One region of the Nostoc sp. UIC 10630 genome, then DNA from elsewhere that is predicted to be linked to it. Evidence: riboswitches for the same ligand, from Rfam matches in the RefSeq annotation. Region 1 holds a riboswitch; the other holds the start of a gene.
The links. A riboswitch is a leader RNA that binds a small molecule or an ion and turns the genes downstream of it on or off. The one in region 1 is predicted to bind cyclic di-AMP.
Positions count from the first base shown of each region.

Region 2: linked by a shared signal. The riboswitch ahead of ntrB (nitrate ABC transporter permease) and the one ahead of G1O98_RS01735 (glycosyltransferase) in region 1 are both predicted to bind cyclic di-AMP.

Region 1 is NZ_JAAGOG010000003.1:73,578-87,861, reverse strand. It holds gene argC (N-acetyl-gamma-glutamyl-phosphate reductase) at 1-694, shown strand, start outside; gene G1O98_RS01750 (DUF1350 family protein) at 812-1,810, opposite strand; gene G1O98_RS01745 (alkaline phosphatase family protein) at 2,290-2,616, shown strand; gene G1O98_RS01740 (hypothetical protein) at 2,910-3,122, shown strand; cyclic di-AMP (ydaO/yuaA leader) riboswitch at 3,377-3,591, shown strand; gene G1O98_RS01735 (glycosyltransferase) at 3,753-5,024, shown strand; gene G1O98_RS01730 (hypothetical protein) at 5,129-5,326, shown strand; gene G1O98_RS01725 (hypothetical protein) at 5,873-6,514, shown strand; gene G1O98_RS01720 (pentapeptide repeat-containing protein) at 6,525-7,331, shown strand; gene G1O98_RS01715 (glycosyltransferase family 4 protein) at 7,534-8,721, opposite strand; gene G1O98_RS01710 (PAS domain S-box protein) at 8,946-11,609, opposite strand; gene lepA (translation elongation factor 4) at 11,993-13,804, opposite strand.
Region 2 is NZ_JAAGOG010000058.1:13,567-18,966, forward strand. It holds gene G1O98_RS15780 (nitrate ABC transporter ATP-binding protein) at 1-450, opposite strand, end outside; gene G1O98_RS15785 (ABC transporter substrate-binding protein) at 558-2,000, opposite strand; gene ntrB (nitrate ABC transporter permease) at 2,087-2,938, opposite strand; cyclic di-AMP (ydaO/yuaA leader) riboswitch at 3,036-3,272, opposite strand; gene G1O98_RS15795 (HAMP domain-containing sensor histidine kinase) at 3,688-4,878, shown strand; gene rnc (ribonuclease III) at 4,937-5,400, opposite strand, start outside.

The DNA.
Region 1 (14,284 bases):
TCCAGGACAGCGAGAGAAAATCGCCAGCGCTCAGTTTGTCAGCAATCCAGGCTGTTATCCCACAGGATTTTTAGCCTGTATCCGTCCGTTGATTGCTAAGGGACTTTTAAAAAGTAATTTTCCCATCACCGTGAATGCAGTATCAGGTTACTCTGGTGGCGGAAAGAATCTTATCAAACAATACCATACCTTCCATGAACAGCAAGCCGGGGGCGAGTCACTATATCCTTATGGAATCTACGGTTTGCAGTTTGGACATAAGCATGTCAAGGAAATGCATTATTATTCAGGGTTAGCATCGCCGCCACTATTTGTACCTTCAGTAGGGGATTTTGAGCAAGGGATGCTAGTTCAAGTGCCTTTGCCGTTAGGAACTTTGGATAATCCACCATCAGGTGAGGTAATCTATGAAGCGATCGCTGATTACTACCAAGGTGAAAAATTTGTGCAGGTTGCTCCATTCCAAGATTCTACTCTGCTGCGAGACGGAATATTTTTGGATGCGATGTCTACGACGGGCTACGCCTACGCAGTGAACGGCACTAATATTGTTCAGGTTTTTGTATTCGCCAATGACACCACCAAAGAAGCATTGCTAGTTGCTCGTCTCGACAACTTGGGCAAAGGCGCATCAGGAGCTGCAATCCAAAACCTAAACATCATGCTGGGCTTTCCAGAAGAATTGGGATTGTGATGAAAAAGCATTAGGGAATGGGGAAGAAGCAGGGGAGCAGGGGGAAATTATTGAACAAGTCTCTTCCTTGTCTCCCTTGCCTCTTCTCAATGCCCAATTCCCAATTCCCAATGCCCATTATTTTGATTCTTCTTTGAGTGCCTCAAGTAATTCAATTACATGATGCTCAAAGCCTCTATTTCGATCTTGAACTGACTCAATTAAAGGTTTGTCAAAAAGATTAATGACAGTATTACCTAATTGAATACCTAAAGGTTTTAAATGCCCACCGTCTAAAGTTTCGAGAAATTTTTGAGGTGGTCTTTTCAAAATATCAGTAAACCATTCACAGGTTAACTTAGCAATCTTATCAGACTTAAAACAGACTAAACCCATGATATTAAATAACCCACTATCCTTGATTAAATTCTTGGTTTCTTCAGGGTTTGGTTTTACACCCAAACCAAGATTATCGATGATATCGGCTAAAAATTGAGGGCGAATTGCACTGGCTGTATCGCTAATATCAGGTGCTAAGAGGATAGAAACTTGCCCTCTAATAAAGACACTATTAATTTTAATTTCCCGACCTATGTAACTATAAATTAGTTTCTGATCTTCTATAATTTTTCGTTTAAGTTCCTCGACGAGAATGTTAATATCTTTAATTACACTTTCTATTTGGGACTTATCTGAAGTATGAGATAGCAGATTCCGAATAAAAGGTTCTCTTTTTTGAATATCATCTGGCAGAGCGGTAAATCCTTCTAACAGGGAAATATATTTACAGCCAAGGCTATGTCCAATCCAAGAAAAGTTTTTATCATCTAGATAGGCTTCATAATCATATCCCTCAACACTTGCCATCCTCACAAGCTCTGGCAAAATCTCATACTGCTCTCTCATCAAAAAACCAGCTTCTACATAATGGTTAAAAGTAAAATTAAACGGCAGAAGAATAATCGTGTATCCCTGATTAAATAAAGACTGAAGTAGATAGCGATAAAAAAGCATGGGGCCAAATGTACCAAAGAAAGCCCCTGCAATAAATTGAATTACTCCTTTAGGCTGTGGATGCAGAGCAACCCAACTGTGAGAAACGGGTTTAAATCTCAGTTTTAAATTTGTATTAACCATGACTTAGCAACGAGTTCATCTCATTTTGGTACGTGTATAGTTAATCTCCAAACTGATGTTGCTGCTTTTCGGATTCTTTAAAAAATATTTTCCCAAAACTGAGATACTCGGTTCAATAACATAGTAAACGTTTGTAGCTCTCAAAGCATTTATGAAAGAGAGATATTTCAATGATTTAATAAACTTTACTTATATAACTTCAAATACTTGATATCTTCACAGCCAGTATAAATACTGCTATTGTCCATTTCAATTGGCTGGAAGTCAAGCAGCCATCTAAATTTATTCTGGGATGAAAAATTGGTATTCCTTTTAATAGATAATAAAATTTTATACATAGTTTTATTAAATACTAAAGCCCCAAAAATCCGTAAATACCTATATTTGGAGATGTAAGAAAATGGTTTTACTTAAGATATATAAGACTTTTCTGATAATAGCTACAGTTACACTTGTTGCAGTATTGACAGCTTCAGGGTTTGCTAAGACGCTACCAACGCAGTGTAATAATTTTTATTACCGATGGGTTGCGACCTAGCAAAGTTAATGATGATGAAACTCCTAATCTTCATGAAATTCGCCAACAGGGTTTAAGTTTTGTCAATAGTCATTCGTTGTTTCCTACTTTTACTACCGCTAATGCTTCTGCGATCGCAACTGGACATTATCTCGGTGATACTGGTAATTTTAGCAATACAATTAATGTTGGCTTTTCTGTCAAAAGCGCCAGTAACAACCCCGTTCTTTTTTTAGAAAAAATGCTGTTTTGGGGGAAATTAGCCAACACTTTGATGGTAATTACTTAAACGAAGAAAGCCTATTTAGATGCTGCACATGAAGCTGGGTTTAGTACTGCCGCCGTTGGCAGGATTGGGACAGTATTAATTCAAGATATTACTCAAAGACCTGGTAAATCCACAATTATAATTGATGATGCCACCGGGTCTCTAAGCTGATGTGGCTATTACCTTAGCTAAGATTTTAAATTTGAATATTCCCCATCAAGAAGAACTTATAGGTCTTGTTTCAATACGGTTCGGATAAGCATTTTTCACTTTCCTTGTGGTCTGGGTAAAGGGTAAGGGGTAAAGGGGAAAGGATGTATTTAAAACCTTTACCCTTTAACCGAACCGTATTGGGTCGTGTTTTACATGAATCTTTGGTCAAAGGAGTCAAAAAAGTTACTTTTAAAGCTAATACTTTGACATCCCAACCAAGTACTAATGGATTAAAAACGATCCTGAAGTATCAAACTGTTGGCTCAACTCGATATTTTGACGTTGGAGGTTTTCCTCTTGGACGCTTGGTTTAGCAAAATAGTACGCCATTGCTATATTTAACTCTTTGAAACTCTCAAAATTATTTCATTCCCAGAAACTAAAGAAAATGTAGCAATCAACATCAGTAAGTGTCTTCTTGAGAGCTTCTCAACAACACTAACTTTCCCCTACAGTCTGATTCTTCAAAGCTAGTTACAACGCGCTTTGAAGTGATTAGCATCACCATTTTTTTGTTCATACTGTTGACATAGTTGATGACTAAAGGTTATAAAAATTTAAAGAAAAATAAATCAGTCTGCCTAATCCACTATATTCCCAACAAACATTTGTAAAGGGTAAACCGGAGCGGAGGAACCAAACCTGGGGCGTATTTTGAAGAAAGTTAGTAGTTAATAGTGAGGAGTTAAAAGTTACTAAACTCATAACTCATAACTTTCTTAAGAAGGACATCTCTCAGTCCTAGCCCGTCAGCTAACTTCGTCGGCATTGAGAAGAGACTGAACGAGCAGCATTCTTAACAAGTAATGCCTTGTTCTCGTCAGTGTCCTTTGGCTGGTAACTTTGCGGTTCGTTGTGCCTGCCCTCGACCTTGAGAGAGGATAATAATATCTTGATTTCTGGCGTTTGAGGCAGGATTATTTACCTTGAGGTGAAAATCAGCTATGTTCCAGAATAAGAAACATCGCATTGCCCTAATTTCTGTTGATGGCGACCCGGCCGTTGAAATTGGTCAAGAAGAAGCTGGGGGTCAAAATGTTTATGTGCGTCAAGTAGGTTATGCCTTAGCCCAGCAAGGTTGGCAAGTGGATATGTTCACTCGTCGTAGTAATCCTGAACAATCTGCGATCGCTCAACATAGTCCAAACTGTCGTACTATTCGGTTAAAAGCTGGCCCAGCTGAGTTTATCGGGCGAGATAACTTGTTTGGCCATTTACCTGAATTCATCGAAGAATTCCAGAAATTTCAGCAGCGCCAAGGGTTTCATTACTCCTTAATTCATACCAACTACTGGTTATCATCTTGGGTGGGTATGGAGTTGAAAAAACAGCAACCCCTGATTCAGGTACATACCTACCACTCTTTAGGAGCCGTTAAATACAGAAGTATTGGTGATGTTCCTGTAATTGCAGCCCAGCGATTGGCTGTAGAAAAAGCCTGCTTGGAAACTATAGACTGTGTAGTTGCAACCAGTCCGCAAGAACAGAAACACATGCGGGTACTCGTTTCTAGCAAAGGGAATATTGAAATGATTCCCTGTGGCACTGATACTGACAAATTTGGGGGAATTCAGCGAACTACGGCGCGAGAAAAGTTGGGAATTGCCCCAGATGCCAAAATGGTTCTCTATGTTGGTCGCTTTGACCGCCGCAAAGGTATTGAAACCTTGGTAAGAGCCGTTGCCAAGTCTAATTTAAGAGGTGAAGCTAACCTCCAGCTAGTAATTGGCGGTGGTAGCCGTCCCGGTCAGAGTGATGGAATAGAACGCGATCGCATTGCTACCATAGTGAATGAACTCGGATTAGAAAATTGTACAACCTTTGCTGGTCGCCTAGATGAAACTGTTCTCCCCTTCTACTACGCCGCTGCTGATGTCTGCGTAGTCCCCAGCCACTATGAACCTTTTGGTTTAGTTGCTATTGAGGCAATGGCTAGTCAGACACCAGTCATAGCTAGTGATGTTGGCGGGTTGCAGTTTACTGTTGTACCAGAAGTTACAGGATTACTTGCACCTCCTAAAGATGAAGTCGCTTTTGCTACTGCTATAGACCGCATTCTTACCAATCCAGCTTGGCGAGACCAGTTAGGTGAAGCGGCTCGACAACGGACAGAAATCGCCTTTAGTTGGTACAGTGTCGGATTCCGACTGACTCAACTTTACACTCGTTTGTTGGCTCAAACTGCACCCAATACCCAACTCCGAATTGCAGCTTAATTTTTACAGCTTTATGCGCGGAACTAATATCATCAGAGTTATTTTGCCGCGCACAAATAGCCAACGACAAACTACTCAACCTAGTTAATTAGGAAGTCAGAATTATGTTGCATATCGGGGATTATGCTTTGCATCAAAGAACAGGGCAAATTGGTCAAGTTTTCGGTTATGGGCATGAGGTAATGGATGGAGTGTACATAACCACCCTCAAAGTCAGAGTGAGCAAGCATAAAGGAACTCGTCGTCAAAGCAGATTTCTCGAAGATGCTTACTCCAGATGGATACTGGCAGAGGCAAAATAAGGGACTTAGAGTAAAAAAACATCTCATCTCCAGGAAGCACAACTGTGCATCCCTACAAATAATTTGGGATAATTTATTTTTTGGAAGTCCTTAAACTAATAGATTTGTTTTTCTATTAAACGCAGAAAAACAAATCTATTAGTCTATCAAGCCAACAATACTTGGTGAGGCACTTCTTAAAATCTCTTTTTGTCAATTTAATTGGCTGCGGTTTTGGCAGCATTTTGAAGATAGCGGGGAAAGTTCACTGAACTTTCCCCGCTTCAGTTTAGCTAAAGACTTTTTTTGTCACATTAACTTAATCAATAAATCAAAACAAGCATTGCCCGATTTAGGATTGCAGGCAGCGATTTGTGCGTAATAAAGCTTGTACAATTATCAAGGCGGTTTTTACTGCCAGAATACTTCTCAGGTGTAGAATTTATCGACAGCAAAATTTTTATACTTTGTACTTTCCCATCCTTCACTTGTGGCAAAAATTACCCAAGTTAGGCACTCATATCTTGCAATAGATAACTTTTACCCTTATGACTGGAGAGCAAAATCTTGGGAATAGAACTACGCAGTTTCGTATTTCTCGACAACCTGCAACCTCAACATGCAGCATATATGGGAACAGTAGCCCAAGGCTTCTTACCATTACCAGGGGATACATCACTGTGGATTGAAATCTCTCCTGGTATCGAAATTAATAAGATTACGGATATAGCTCTGAAATCTGCCTCTGTCCGTCCGGGAGTACAGGTAGTTGAACGACTATACGGACTATTGGAAGTTCATTCTAGCTCCCAAGGGGAAACGCGAGCTGCTGGTCAAGCCATTTTAGCGGCACTAGGAGTCAAAAGAGAGGAATGTCTGAAACCGCGTGTTATTTCCAGTCAGATTATCCGCAACATCGATGCTTATCAAACACAACTGATTAATCGCACGCGCCGGGGACAGCTACTACTAGCAGGACAAACACTATATGTATTAGAAGTGGAACCTGCTGCTTACGCCGCACTCGCTGCCAATGAAGCCGAGAAAGCGGCGAGGATTAACATTCTTGAAGTTCAAGCTGTAGGTAGCTTTGGACGACTTTACTTAGGTGGGCAAGAACAGGATATTCTAGCAGGTGCGGCGGGAGCTTTAACGGCCATTGAAAATGTAGCTGGCCGAGCAAATCCTCTAGGTGGTCGTCAGGAGTAAAGGAAAGAAAATGGCAAATCGAGAGCATCTAGCTTTACTCAAAGCAGGTGCAGTGACATGGATTGAGTGGAGAAAGAAAAATCCTCAGATTGAACCAGACCTCAGTGCTGCAAATCTGCAAGGGCATAACCTCAGAGGCGGAAACCTCCAGGGGGTAAATTTGAGAAAGGTAGATTTAGGTAATGCTTTACTGGTGCGAGCAAACCTCAGTGGTGCTGACCTCAGTAGTGCCAACCTCAGCAAAGCCTTTCTCATTGAAGCTAACTTGAGTGATGCTAGCTTGAGTGTTGCTAACTTGAGTGGTGCTATACTTACGCAGGCAGATTTGAGTCAGGCTAATTTGATTGGAGCCGATTTGAGTGAGGCGAATCTGAGAGGCGCTGTGATCGCTCATGCTAATCTAATTGGAACTGACCTAAGAGGCGCTAACTTGAGAGATGCCGATTTAGGTGCAGCGAAGCTAATAAGGGCAAATCTATCTTTTGCCAACCTGATTGAAGCCAACTTGATTGAGGCTGACCTCAGTGAAGCAAGTTTGTACGAAGCGGAAGTATTGGGGGCTTATCTTTATAAAACTGACTTATACAAAGCTAATTTGAATAAGGCTCGCTTCAGTGGCGCTTACCTGTTGCGGGCTAACTTAAGTGAAGCTGACTTGAGTCAAGCTGACTTGAGTTGGACTAACCTTAGAGGCGCGAATTTGGCAGGGGCAAATCTCAGAGGAGCCAACCTGAGAGGAGCCGACATGAGAGGAGCTAACCTCAGTGGCGTAAATCTTCAGGAGGCAATTATGCCTGACGCTTCAAAGCACGATTAGTTAGCAACAAAAGGTAATTGTGTTGATTATTACAAGGTTTGCGGTAAGCGTAAAGCTCAGTCACTTCAGTACTGAGATATCAGCGACGTGAGCATTCATCAAGGCAAATGAAAAATCCGGTTTCCTCCCCTTTACAAAGGGTTTGAGGCTCTATTGGGTGTAAGTCCTACTTTTTGAAGAAATCGCCGCTGTGAAAAGTCTCTTACCAGGAAATTTGCGATCGCTCTTGCACAACTCGCTGATATACTTCTTGAGTTTGCCTAGCTAATTTCGGCCAGCTAAAGCGCCGCTCTAAATCCTCATAAGCGTTATCCACTAGCCATTGTCGATAACCTGGATTTTTCAATACTTCCAAAATTCCCCAAGCTAAAGAGTCGGAATTGTTCACCCAAGTAACAATGCCTGTTTTTGTATGTTGCACTACTTCGGGAAAACCACCTGTATCGGAAACCACTACAGGCACGCGAGAAGCAAAGCTTTCTAAAGCTACAATTCCAAAGGGTTCGTAAAGACTAGGAAAAACGGCACAGTCAGCAACAGTTTGGAATTTATCTAAGTAATCATCAGAGAGAAAACCTGTAAAATAGCAATGATGCCAAATTCCCAAATCCCAGGTTTGGCGTTTGAGATGGTCAGTATTTCCACCACCAACGATGACAAATTTAACGTTACCTCCCATTTCCGAAAGGATTTTGGGTGCAGCATTAAGTAATATAGGTACACCTTTTTCGTATGTCATGCGACCGAGGTAGTAAACGATTTTCTCATTGTCTGTAGCAAATTGGCGGCGAAAATCTAGTGCATGAAAATCTACGTGATGCTGTTTCTTTTCGGCTCTGATACCGTTATAGATAACATCAATTTTGTCCCAAGGACTGTGTAATGCTCGTTCTACCTCTTGGCGCATATAGTCGCTACAAACAATAATTCGCCAAGCATTGTAAGCCAGCAAAGTTTCTTTGCCATTTATATAGCCTTGAACCTCTGTATGAATACCGTTATAGCGTCCGTATTCTGTAGCATGAATTGTGGCAATTAGTGGTATTTTAAAATTATGCTTGAGAGCGATCGCAGCATCTCCAACTAACCAATCGTGGGCATGAATTAAATCAAAGGGCCCTTCCTCCAAGATCAACTTACCACCGTGATCTCCCATACTCAAGTTGAGATTCACTACCCAGTGGAAAAAGTCGTTACTATAAGCCACAGGCACCCGATGTACCTTTACTCCTTCAACCACCTCATACATCGATGCGTGACCAAACTCCGCCGTAATCAGGTGGACTTCATGTCCTAGCTTTACCAGTTCCGGGTACAATTCCGCTACATGTCGCGCAATTCCCCCAACAATCCTTGGCGGAAACTCCCAACTCAATACCAATATCTTCATCTGTTAGACTCCCCGACACTTTACAAATATCTAAACAACTACATTTACCTAAAAATACAAGTCTGGCGAATGCAGTGAGTACTTTTACTAAATTTTTAGATTTTTTAACAGTTATTTTGTTAAAGTTTATCAAAGGTTATCAACTGTGTGCTATCGATAGGAAGCAATGTATAATACTAATTCGTAATTTAAAACACTTGAGTGCCCGTTTTGTAACTCAGGCTTTAAGAAGGGGTAACGACGCAAACAGTATGAACTCGATCGCGCCCTTGCTGTTTAGCTATATAGAGTGATTTGTCCGCAGCATTAATCAAGTCTTGCGGCGAAGTTTCGGAATTTGGCACAATGCTGGCAACACCTAGACTAACAGTAACGCGATCGCACACACTAGATTGAGCATGGGGAATGGTCAAGTCCGAGACTGCTTGTCGAATAGTTTGAGCTACAGAAATTGCTCCTTCAATCTCTGTACTAGGCAGAATCACAGCAAATTCTTCGCCGCCGTAACGAGCTACTAAATCGGCTGGACGCTTAATAACACTTTTAAGCGCACTCCCCAATTGCCGTAAACAATCATCTCCTGCTAAATGCCCGTAAGTATCGTTGTAGCGTTTAAAAAAATCGACATCGAACAAGATTAAAGACAACGGTATTTGCTCGCGTTTGAGTCGATGCCACTCATTCTCAAGATACTGATCGAATCGGCGACGATTGGCTATTTGAGTCAAACCATCTAAAGTGGCCAATCTTTGCAGTTCTTCATTGGCAGCTTGTAATTGCTGGTAGAGTACTGATTGATGAATAGCGATCGCTACCTGACTGGCTAACTGCTGCAACAAATTAACTTCAAATGCTTGCCAGTAACGAGGTGCGCTACACTGATGAGCAATGAGTAAACCCCACAGATGCTCCCCATTCAAAATCGGTACTACCATCGCAGCCTTGATTTGATAGAGTTGCAATAACTCAAAAACATCGGCTGAAAGATCAGACTCCTGAATATTATGCAGGACTGTAGGTAATCCCTGGTAATAGTAGCTAAAATCTCGTGTTCTCGAAAATGGGTGCAGTGTCTGCTCTAATCTCTGCGGGTAGTCATCACTCAGCGATTCTGCCGCGAAATAGCCATTTCCGTCAGATTCCAACTGGTAGATAGCGACGGAATCTGAACCCAAACATTCTCGAATACTGTTGACTGTTGTATTTAAAACCTCCTCCAAATTCAGTGATTGCCGAATCTGTTGAGTTACTTCAGTAATTAGCCGTTCCCCCTCTGCCTGTTGTCGCAGTAATCCTTCAGCTTGTTTGCGAGTGCTAATATCTTCTACCGAGCCAAGAATCTGTATCGGAGTGCCGCTAGCATCTCTGGCAAATACGACTTCTCGTGTATTCAGCCAAAGCCACTCCCCATTTTTATGTCGGAATCGGTATTCGGTGGAAAGAACTTCGTTGTCGCTAAGGTTGACGAAGCGACTTGGTATGTCATAGCAGAGGTGTTGGTCGTCTGGATGAAAGCAATTCAGGAACCACTGCGGATCTGCGTTACAAAATTCCTCTGGAGAGTAGCCTAAAATACTAAGACTTTTTTGGTTAAGATAAATGCTTGTTCCTTTTAAGAGATCAAATAAATACAAAATATGCGGTACGGTATTAGCAACCTTTTGGAGAAAGTCTTGACTTGAGCGCAATGCTTCTTCAGCTTTTTGGCGTTCGCGCAGTGCGGCTTGATATTCACTAATATCTCGTCCCTCAGAAATAAGTAATGTTACACACCCTGTTTCATCGAGTATGGGACGTAGTGAAAAATCAATCGCGATCGCTTGATCGTCTCGATCCAAAACCTCAACTTCATAGCGAATAGATTCACCATTAGCAGCAGCTGCGATCGCAGTTTTTAATTGTGCTTGTGTCTCTGAAGAAATTGTCCACCATTTTGCCTCCCAAAATGGCTTACCGACTACTTCTTCTCGAGTAATCCCAGCAAAGTCTAGTGCTGTTTGGTTAGCCTCTAATACAATTCCATTGGGCTGAAGTAATCCGATAAACTGATTGGTTTGATTGAAAATCGCCCGGAATTTTTGCTCATTTTCACTTAATGCTTCTTCTACCTGTTTGCGGTCAGTAATATCTCGTCCAACAGATTGAAGTTCTACAAGAGTACCCTGGTCATCAAATATGCCTCGAATAATCCACTGCGTCCACCGCACGCCAAGGTTTGCTATGGCCCGATTTTCAATGGCAATCACGGGATTTTCGGAACTAATGGAATTTACCTGACTAAACACACGTTCCCGGTCTTCCTCAAACACAACAGGTTCGTAGTGTTGGGCAATAATCTCTTCTCGCTTGAGTCCAAAAAATCGACAGAAAGCTTCATTAACAAAAGTAACAATACCATCTGGTGAGCCTCTAGCAATCAGTTCCGTTTGATCTTCGAGGATGGCACGATAACGCGCTTCGCTCTCTTGCAATGCTGCTTCTGTCTGTTTGCGTTCGCTAATATCAAACACTAAACCCTGAAGTACCTGAGTTTGTCCATCCGCACAGAGAACAAGATTAGCTTGATCCCGCACCCAAATTGTTCTACCATCGCGCCTCATCATTCGATACTCGACCCTCAAAGGCTCTCCGGTGGTGATTGTCGTATTTACAGCTTGCCAATAGTGATCGCGATCGTCTGGATGAGTGTAATTTAACCAACTATTAAAAAAACTGTGATGCCAATTTTCGGGGGCAATGCCTAACAATTGTTGCAGTTGCGGACTAATATAAGCTTCTTGAGCAGTGATGTTAATCGGTAAAATATAAACAACGCCCGGAATTTGTTCTACCAGAGTGCGGTATTTTTGCTCTGCCTCAGAGAGTTCTTGGGCCTGCTTGCGACTCATGATGTTTTGAATTTCTACAATAAATATATATTTTGCTGTTAGAAATCCTGCATTAGAGGCACGCTCAAGGATTTTTGAGCCAATGGCTAGTTAGTCTCTGGCTTTCTGAAAGCTAAACCTACCAGCAGCAGGCTGAAACTCTTACGCTTGAGGCTGCTGTTGACAGCCTTTGTAATTAAAATTAACAGATATTGAAAAAGAATTCAGAATTCAGAATTCAGAACAAAAAATTTTGGTGGGGGACTGAAAATAGTAGATTCAGACGCTTTTGCTAGCTTGCTGCTTTGCAGGAGTATGCGGACTCGCTTTGCGTAGCGATATCCGCCATTCGGACTCAAATTCATTCTGACTTCTGACTTCTGACTCCTGACTCCTGAATTCTATTAGCTTTGATCCAAGCGCAGTACTGCCATAAAAGCTTCCTGGGGTACATCTACAGTACCTACAGATTTCATCCGCTTTTTACCTTTTGCTTGCTTCTGTAAAAGTTTCTTCTTCCGGCTGATGTCACCACCGTAGCATTTGGCTAGCACATCTTTCCGCAAGGCGGGGATGTGTTCGCTGGCGATAACTTTACTGCCAATAGATGCCTGAATTGGGACTTTGAATTGATGGCGGGGAATTAATTCTTTAAGTTTTTCTGCCATTGCCCGCCCAACGTTGTAAGCTTTGTCTCGATGCACAATCATCGCCAAGGAATCCACAGGATCGCCGTTAATCATGATATCCAGCTTCACCAGAGGGTTTTCACGGTAGCCAATGAGGTGATATTCCATACTAGCATAACCGCGTGATCGCGATTTCATCTGATCGAAAAAGTCAGTCACAACTTCCGCCAAGGGGAGTTCGTAAGTCAGAGTGGTTCGTCCTTGGGCGAGATATTTCATATCTTTAAAGATGCCCCGGCGATTTTGTGACAACTCCATCAAGCTGCCGACATAGGTTTCCGGCGTTATCATCTCTACTTGGACATAAGGTTCTTCAATTCTTTGGCGATCGTTGGGAGAAGGCAAACGGCTAGGATTATCGATGTAAAGTTCCTCTCCTTTGAGAGTAATCACCTTATAAACCACCGAGGGGGCTGTAATGATTAAATCGAGATTATACTCCCGCTCTAGGCGTTCCTGGACGATTTCCATGTGCAGCAAACCCAAAAACCCGCAACGGAAGCCAAACCCCATCGCGCTCGAAGTTTCTGGTTCGTAATGCAGAGCTGCGTCGTTGAGTTCCAGCTTTTCTAATGCTTCTCGCAAGTCTTCAAATTGGTCAGCATCAATGGGGAACATCCCACAATAAACCATTGGGTTCGCTTCTGCGTAACCTGGTAAGGGTGACTCAGCTTTTGCCTTACTAAGGGTAATTGTGTCACCCACCCGTGCATCAGCTACTGCTCTAATTGCCGCTCCCAAATAGCCTACTTCGCCAGCGTGGAGTTCTTCAACTTGCTTTTGAGTGGGAGAAAGAACACCTAACTCATCAATTTCAAATTCTTTACCGGATGCCATTAAATGAATGCGATCGCCTTTTCTGACAGTGCCATCCATCACCCGGAAATACACAATTACTCCTCGGTAACTGTCGTAATAGCTATCAAATATTAACGCTCGTAACCGTTCATTTATGGTATTGGGCGGTGGCGGTATCCGCTCCACAACTGCTTCTAAAATCTCATCAATACCAAGTCCTTCTTTAGCAGAAGCCAAAATCGCACCACTGCAATCTAGACCGATAATTTCTTCAATTTCGCCAATTACCCGTTCTGGTTCTGCCCCAGGTAAATCAATTTTATTCAAAACCGGAATAATTTCCAGGTTATTCTCTAAGGCTAAATAGACATTTGCCAAAGTTTGCGCCTCCACACCTTGGGAAGCATCTACTACCAATAGCGCTCCTTCACAAGCAACAAGAGAGCGGGAGACTTCATAAGAAAAATCCACGTGTCCAGGAGTATCAATTAAGTTCAGCACATACTGCTGACCATCCTTAGCTGTGTAGTTCATCCGGGCAGCTTGCAGCTTAATCGTAATGCCGCGCTCCCGTTCCAGATCCATGTTGTCGAGAAACTGTTCCTTCATCTTTCGGTCTTCAACAGTGCCAGTCGCTTGTAGCAAGCGATCGGCGAGGGTTGATTTCCCGTGGTCGATGTGAGCAATAATACAAAAATTGCGAATGCGAACTGCGGGAACGTCAGTCATATACTATCTTTGCCTTAGCAGCAACCAAAGTTAAAAGAGCAATTTACTTAATGTATTTTAATGCTTTCTTAGCCAAGACGCTCCGTTTTTAGTGCTGAGTTCCGAGTGCTGTTAGCGCATAGCTAGGGTTTAGCCCGTGCTGAGTTAGGAGTCAAAAGTTAAGAGTTAAAAGTTAGAAGTTAAAAGTTAGGAGTTAGGAGTTATTATTTTTCCCCTGCTCCCTGCTCCCCTACCCTCTTCACCCCATCTTTAACTTTCGATCTAAATAGGTGGACTTTTAAGAATATTATGAAAGTCTATTTGTCGCTGCTAGTATTCAACAGCTAGGAGCGTACAATAAATGTAAATAAGTACATGTAGGGATCATGTAGTGATCTTGGGCAATTACGACCTGTAATTACTCATAATCACTGATTTATCGGCAAAACTTCTAGAGCCATTGTCTAGTCAGTTATATGAAAAATGCGATTTAAAACTTAA
Region 2 (5,400 bases), on a different contig from region 1:
TTTGTCAGCTGCCGCCGTCAAGTTTACCATTGCCAAGTGTTCATTTACAATGCTAATTTTTTCAGCCCGATTAGCATTTTTTAGCACTTCATCCACAGCTAAACGGATATTCTCTCGCACGGTTAACCAAGGCAACAATGAATAGTTCTGAAATACCATCATCCTTTCGGCTCCAGGCTGACGAATTTCTTTGCCATCAAGCCGAACTGATCCGGAAGTGGCTTTTTCTAAACCAGCTACTATCTTTAATAGAGTTGATTTCCCACAACCAGAGTGACCAATTACAGAAATATATTCATCTTCACCAATCGTTAGATTAACTCCATCTAAAACGACAAAGTTATCTTTATCAGGTGTCGGATAAGACTTGACTAAATTTTCAATTTCTAAAAATCCAGTGCGGGGCAGAACTCCTGTCTGGGTATTAATAGGTAATGAGGTATATTCCATCATCAAAGGCTCCCGAAATAATTTAGTCAATCAATTTTGGATTAACTGCGACTTGTACCGAAAATCTAAAATCTAAAATTGCCAGAATCAAGATTTAAAGTTGGGATTTAAGACATGAAAAAGTTAGTGGGAGCGTTAGCCCTGATAGCAAAACTATTCAGATAGCCCACAGGATCACTGGGATCGAAGCCTTTCTTATCTATAAATACCTCTGGTGGTTCGACCTTGTAATCATCCTTGGGACACTCGATGCCCATTTCAGATGCTATCTCCCGATATAAATCTGTTCTCCAGCCTTGTCCGGCTAGTTTCTCAGCATTTTTGGGGAATTCCTTAATTTGTCCCCACCGTGCTGCTTGTGTCATCAACCAGATACTTCTCGATCGCCACAAGAATGTTGAGTGTTCTCCTGGCTGTTTCGGAAGGTTGTCAGGAATATCGAAGAAAATCGTAGTATCATCGGCTTTAATGGTGCGGTCTTTGCCATCAAAGCCGCCATAGTTATAGTTTCCGAGAATTCCGGGACTGGTAAACTTCGCAATTGGGGCATCTTTCTTTTTGGGTCTTGCACCTGTAAAGGAACGTTCTGTAAGCAGTTCAGCAACTTCTTGGCGGTTTTCTGCTTTGCTGCAATATTGGCAAGCTTCAATCATTGCCTTAACTAGAGAACGATAGGTTTTGGGATATTTATCGATGAAAGATTCCATCACTCCTAAAAGTCTATCTGGGTGTCCTAACCAGACTTCTTTGCCTTGTGCAAAGGTAAAGCCAATGTTTTCGTTACCTGTTATTGCCCTTGTATTCCAGGGTTCTGCAACCATGTAAGCTTGCATTGCACCAATCCGCACGTTTGTCACCATTTGGGGTGGCGGTACGATGATGACGCGGAACTCTTTAAGCGGATCAACCCCTGCGGCGGCGGATAAGTAACGGATAAAGTATTCGTAAATGGAGGAACTTAATACTACTGCCCAAACTCTGTTTTCTGGCGGTTGTTTGTCAAAGTAACCTCGGAAATCGCGCCCAAAGGCTTCTAAAGCACCATCGCCATATTTTTCTTGATACTCATACCACGGGCGCAGCCCAAAATCCCACATGGCTTTGTTCATCGTCATGGCGTTACCGTGGCGGTGAATGGTCATTGCTGCACACAAGGGGGCGTGACGTGCGCCTTCTGCACCAATTCTGGCGTTGGTGACAGCACCAGATACTACGGGTGAAGCATCTAGGCGACCAAAAATTAAACCATCGCGGGAGGTGGCCCAGCTAGCCTCGCGGTTGAGTGTGACGTTCAAACCATATTTGCGGAAGAAGCCTTTTTTCCAGGCGATCGCAAATGGCGCACAATCATTAACGGGAACGTAACCAATGGTGAGATCGGATTTTTCTAGGTCTTGCGATCTAACTACTGGTTGTACAGCCAAGGCTTCTTCTGTTAGCCCTTTGGCCGATCTATCTCCTGAAATTCCACAGGAGGACAGCGCTATCCCAGTTGTGGTTGCTCCTATTCCCTTAATAAAATCTCGTCGAGTCCAGTTTATATCACCCATTTTTATAGCTCCATTTGTGATGAATTGCTCACGCAGAAGCGCAGAGTCTGGTTACATCTTGCTGTTTTGATCGCAGTCAAATTTTGTTAGTTGGAAGTTTTTGGGCGATGGGTTACTAATTCTTCGAGTTTGCCCACGGCGTAATCCAAAACTAACCCAGTTAAGCCAATTATGAACACAGCTAAAAAGACTGAACTCAGGTTTAAACGACTCCATTCATCCCAGACGAAAAAGCCGATACCAATACCACCTGTAAGCATTTCCACAGCAACGATTACTAGCCAAGCTATACCTAAACTAATCCGTAAACCTGTAAAAATATATGGTAAACTTGCAGGCCAAATTATTTTGGTAATCCGTCTCCAACGGGGCATTTCTAGCACTTGTGCCACATCTAAATAATCTTTGGGAACGCTAGAAACTCCTAAAGCGGTATTAATAATTGTCGGCCATAAGGAGGTAATGAAAATGACAAAAATGGCTGAAGGATCTGCTAAATTGAAAATTGCTAAGGCGATAGGAAGCCAAGCTAAGGGTGATACGGGTTTAAAAATTTGAATGATCGGATTAAGCGCTAGCATTGCCGGTCTAGACATCCCAATTAAAAACCCCACAGGAATCGCTACTACCGCTCCTAACAAAAAACCCAGTAATACCCGGCGCAGACTTGCGATCAACAACCAACCAATTCCCAAGTTACCTGGGCCTCTTTGGTAGAAGGGATTTAAGATGTAGTCTAGATTAGCAATGAGCGCTTCTGGTGGAGTGGGCATTAATTCATGGTTGGCAAGTGCAATAATCCACCACAGCACAATTATTCCCAAGAAGCCCAATACTGGTAAAATAAACACATCTCTGAGGACGACAGGTTTTGTCTTTTTCCAGGCAGCTTGTGTTGCGATCGCTGCGATCGCAGCCAGATTTAGTTGAAATATCATTTACGACCTCAACAGATTTAAGTGCAGGTACAAAGAATCCGAGCAGTACCAGCCTTGGACACCGATTAGATCGGAACATTATAAAAATGCCGTCTCTTCAGTCTCCTCCCAATGCCTACGAAGTTAGCTGACGGGCTAGGGCTGAGAGATGCCCTTCTTTTTAGAGTGCTGAGTATCGAGTGCTGTTAGCGGTAGCGGGGCGTTTAGCCCGTGCTGAGTTAACTCTTCACTTCTCACTTTTAACTCTTCACTTTCTATGAGATACGCCCCACAATTTGGTTCCTCCGCTCCAGCGTTATGCACTGTGACACGCTGAATTAGGCTGACTTACTCTAATGGATACTAAATTATGCACAATATAACATTGATGCTCAGTAAAAGCCATCTGTTCGATGATAAATATTGTTGATTTTAATACTGCAATTCGGCGCATCTCCTTGATTTTTGGGAATAAATAAAATTTATATTTTTACTCTGTTGTAAGTGAATTACTTGCAAACAAAGCTAAATAATATAATTGAGTCAAGCATTAATATTGTTATCCGCTTGCTTAATATTTATTAATATAAAATAAATTATACTTGAGAAATTTCAGATACGGAGAGTTAATCAGCAAATAAACGAATATGTAAAATCTATTTCTTTTGGTAGGTGAATTAAATTCCTAAACTTGGTAAAAAACCACTGCAATCGCTAAACTAATTGGATATGGCAGTTTGCTCATCTATCTCCTAGCTGAATTTAACATAATGGATTTTAGTCAAGTACTGGCTGAAAAAACGGACACCATCCTCGATAAATGGATTACAGCAGTTCGCAAGGATAGACGGATTGAAAGTGCTGATGACCTATCTTATACAGCAGTAAAGGATCATATCCCTGATGTTTTACAAGCAATGGTAACAGTGCTTTCAAAATATCAGGATAATGATATTCAGTCGATAGTTACTGCTAGTTTTCAGCATGGAGCTATTCGAGCAGAACAAGGTTTTGACCCAGCAGAAATTGCCAGAGAATATCATCTGCTGCGAACGGTAATATTTGATGCTCTACAAGCAGATTTATTAGAGGGAACACCTGTAGATATAATTCGTTCCATGCGTTTGATTGACGCTATCATAGACGAAGCGATCGCTCGATGTTTTAAGAGTTATGTTGACGAACGCTTGCGAGAATTACAGCAGTTGCAATTATCACTAACGCTCCATAATGAAGAACTTACGCGCTTAATGAGCGCCAATCAAGAGTATCTTTCGCAACTAGCCCACGAATTGAAACATCCTCTAACTTCCATTATTGGTTACTCGGATCTGTTTTTACGCCAACAACGACGCAAGACACAGATAAAAGACACCTCAACCAATTTAGAACATATTGAGAGGGTACTACGTAACGGTAGACAATTACTCCACCTAATTAACGATGTATTAGAACTTTCGCGCTATGAAGCAGGACAGATAAAACTTCAACTAGCACCCACAGATGTGCCTGAATTAATCAATAATATCTGTGAAATGTTGGAACCTCTAGCTGCTGGGAAAAATTTAAAAGTCGTAGTAGATTGCGATCGCGCTCCCAAAGAACTAATCACAGATCCTTTTCAATGCCAACAAATTATTACAAATCTTATTAGTAATGCGATTCGCTATACAGAGTCGGGGACTATTATTATAATGTGTCAGGTGTTGGATAACGAGAGATGTGCGATCGCAGTTTCTGATACTGGAATTGGTATTGCACCAGAAAACCAAGACCAGATATTTGAACCCTACTTTCGCGTCAGTTTTAGCGATCGTCCCTATCTTCCTGATAGTACAGGATTAGGGTTAGCGATCGTTTCGCGGTTAGTAAAATTACTACAAGGTCAAATTAACTTAGTTTCTGAGGTGGGAGTTGGTTCTACTTTCACTGTAATTTTGCCCTTACAAATAGAGAGTTGATTTCGCGCCAAGACCTAAAATTTTTGTCTACACCTCTGCGTGAAATCAAAAAACATTTTTACAACAATCCTTGTTTTTTCAACTTAGTTAGCGCATCCTCAGCAGCAGCTTTCTCTGCTTCTTTCTTATTGCGTCCCTTACCTTCGCCATAAATTTTTTCATCTACCAATACTTTGGCTATGAATTCTGGTGCATGAGAAGGGCCACCTATTTGTTCTGTGAAATATTTAGGAGGAGTGGGGGTAACGTTGCGTTGCACCCATTCTTGAAAGCGATTTTTTGAGTCTACATTAGAACGAGACACAACTATGTGCTTAGGATCTACAGAATCAAATAGTGGTTCTATAATTGCGCGAACTGCTTCAATATTGGAATCATTATCCAAATAGTAAGCGCCAAGAACTGCTTCAAAAGTGCTACTAAGTAAATTAGGGTTTTGGTAGCCTCCATCTCGAATTGCGCCTTTTCCTAACCGCATCCTAAAGTCTAAACCTACCTCCTCGGCGAACTTTGCTAATTGTT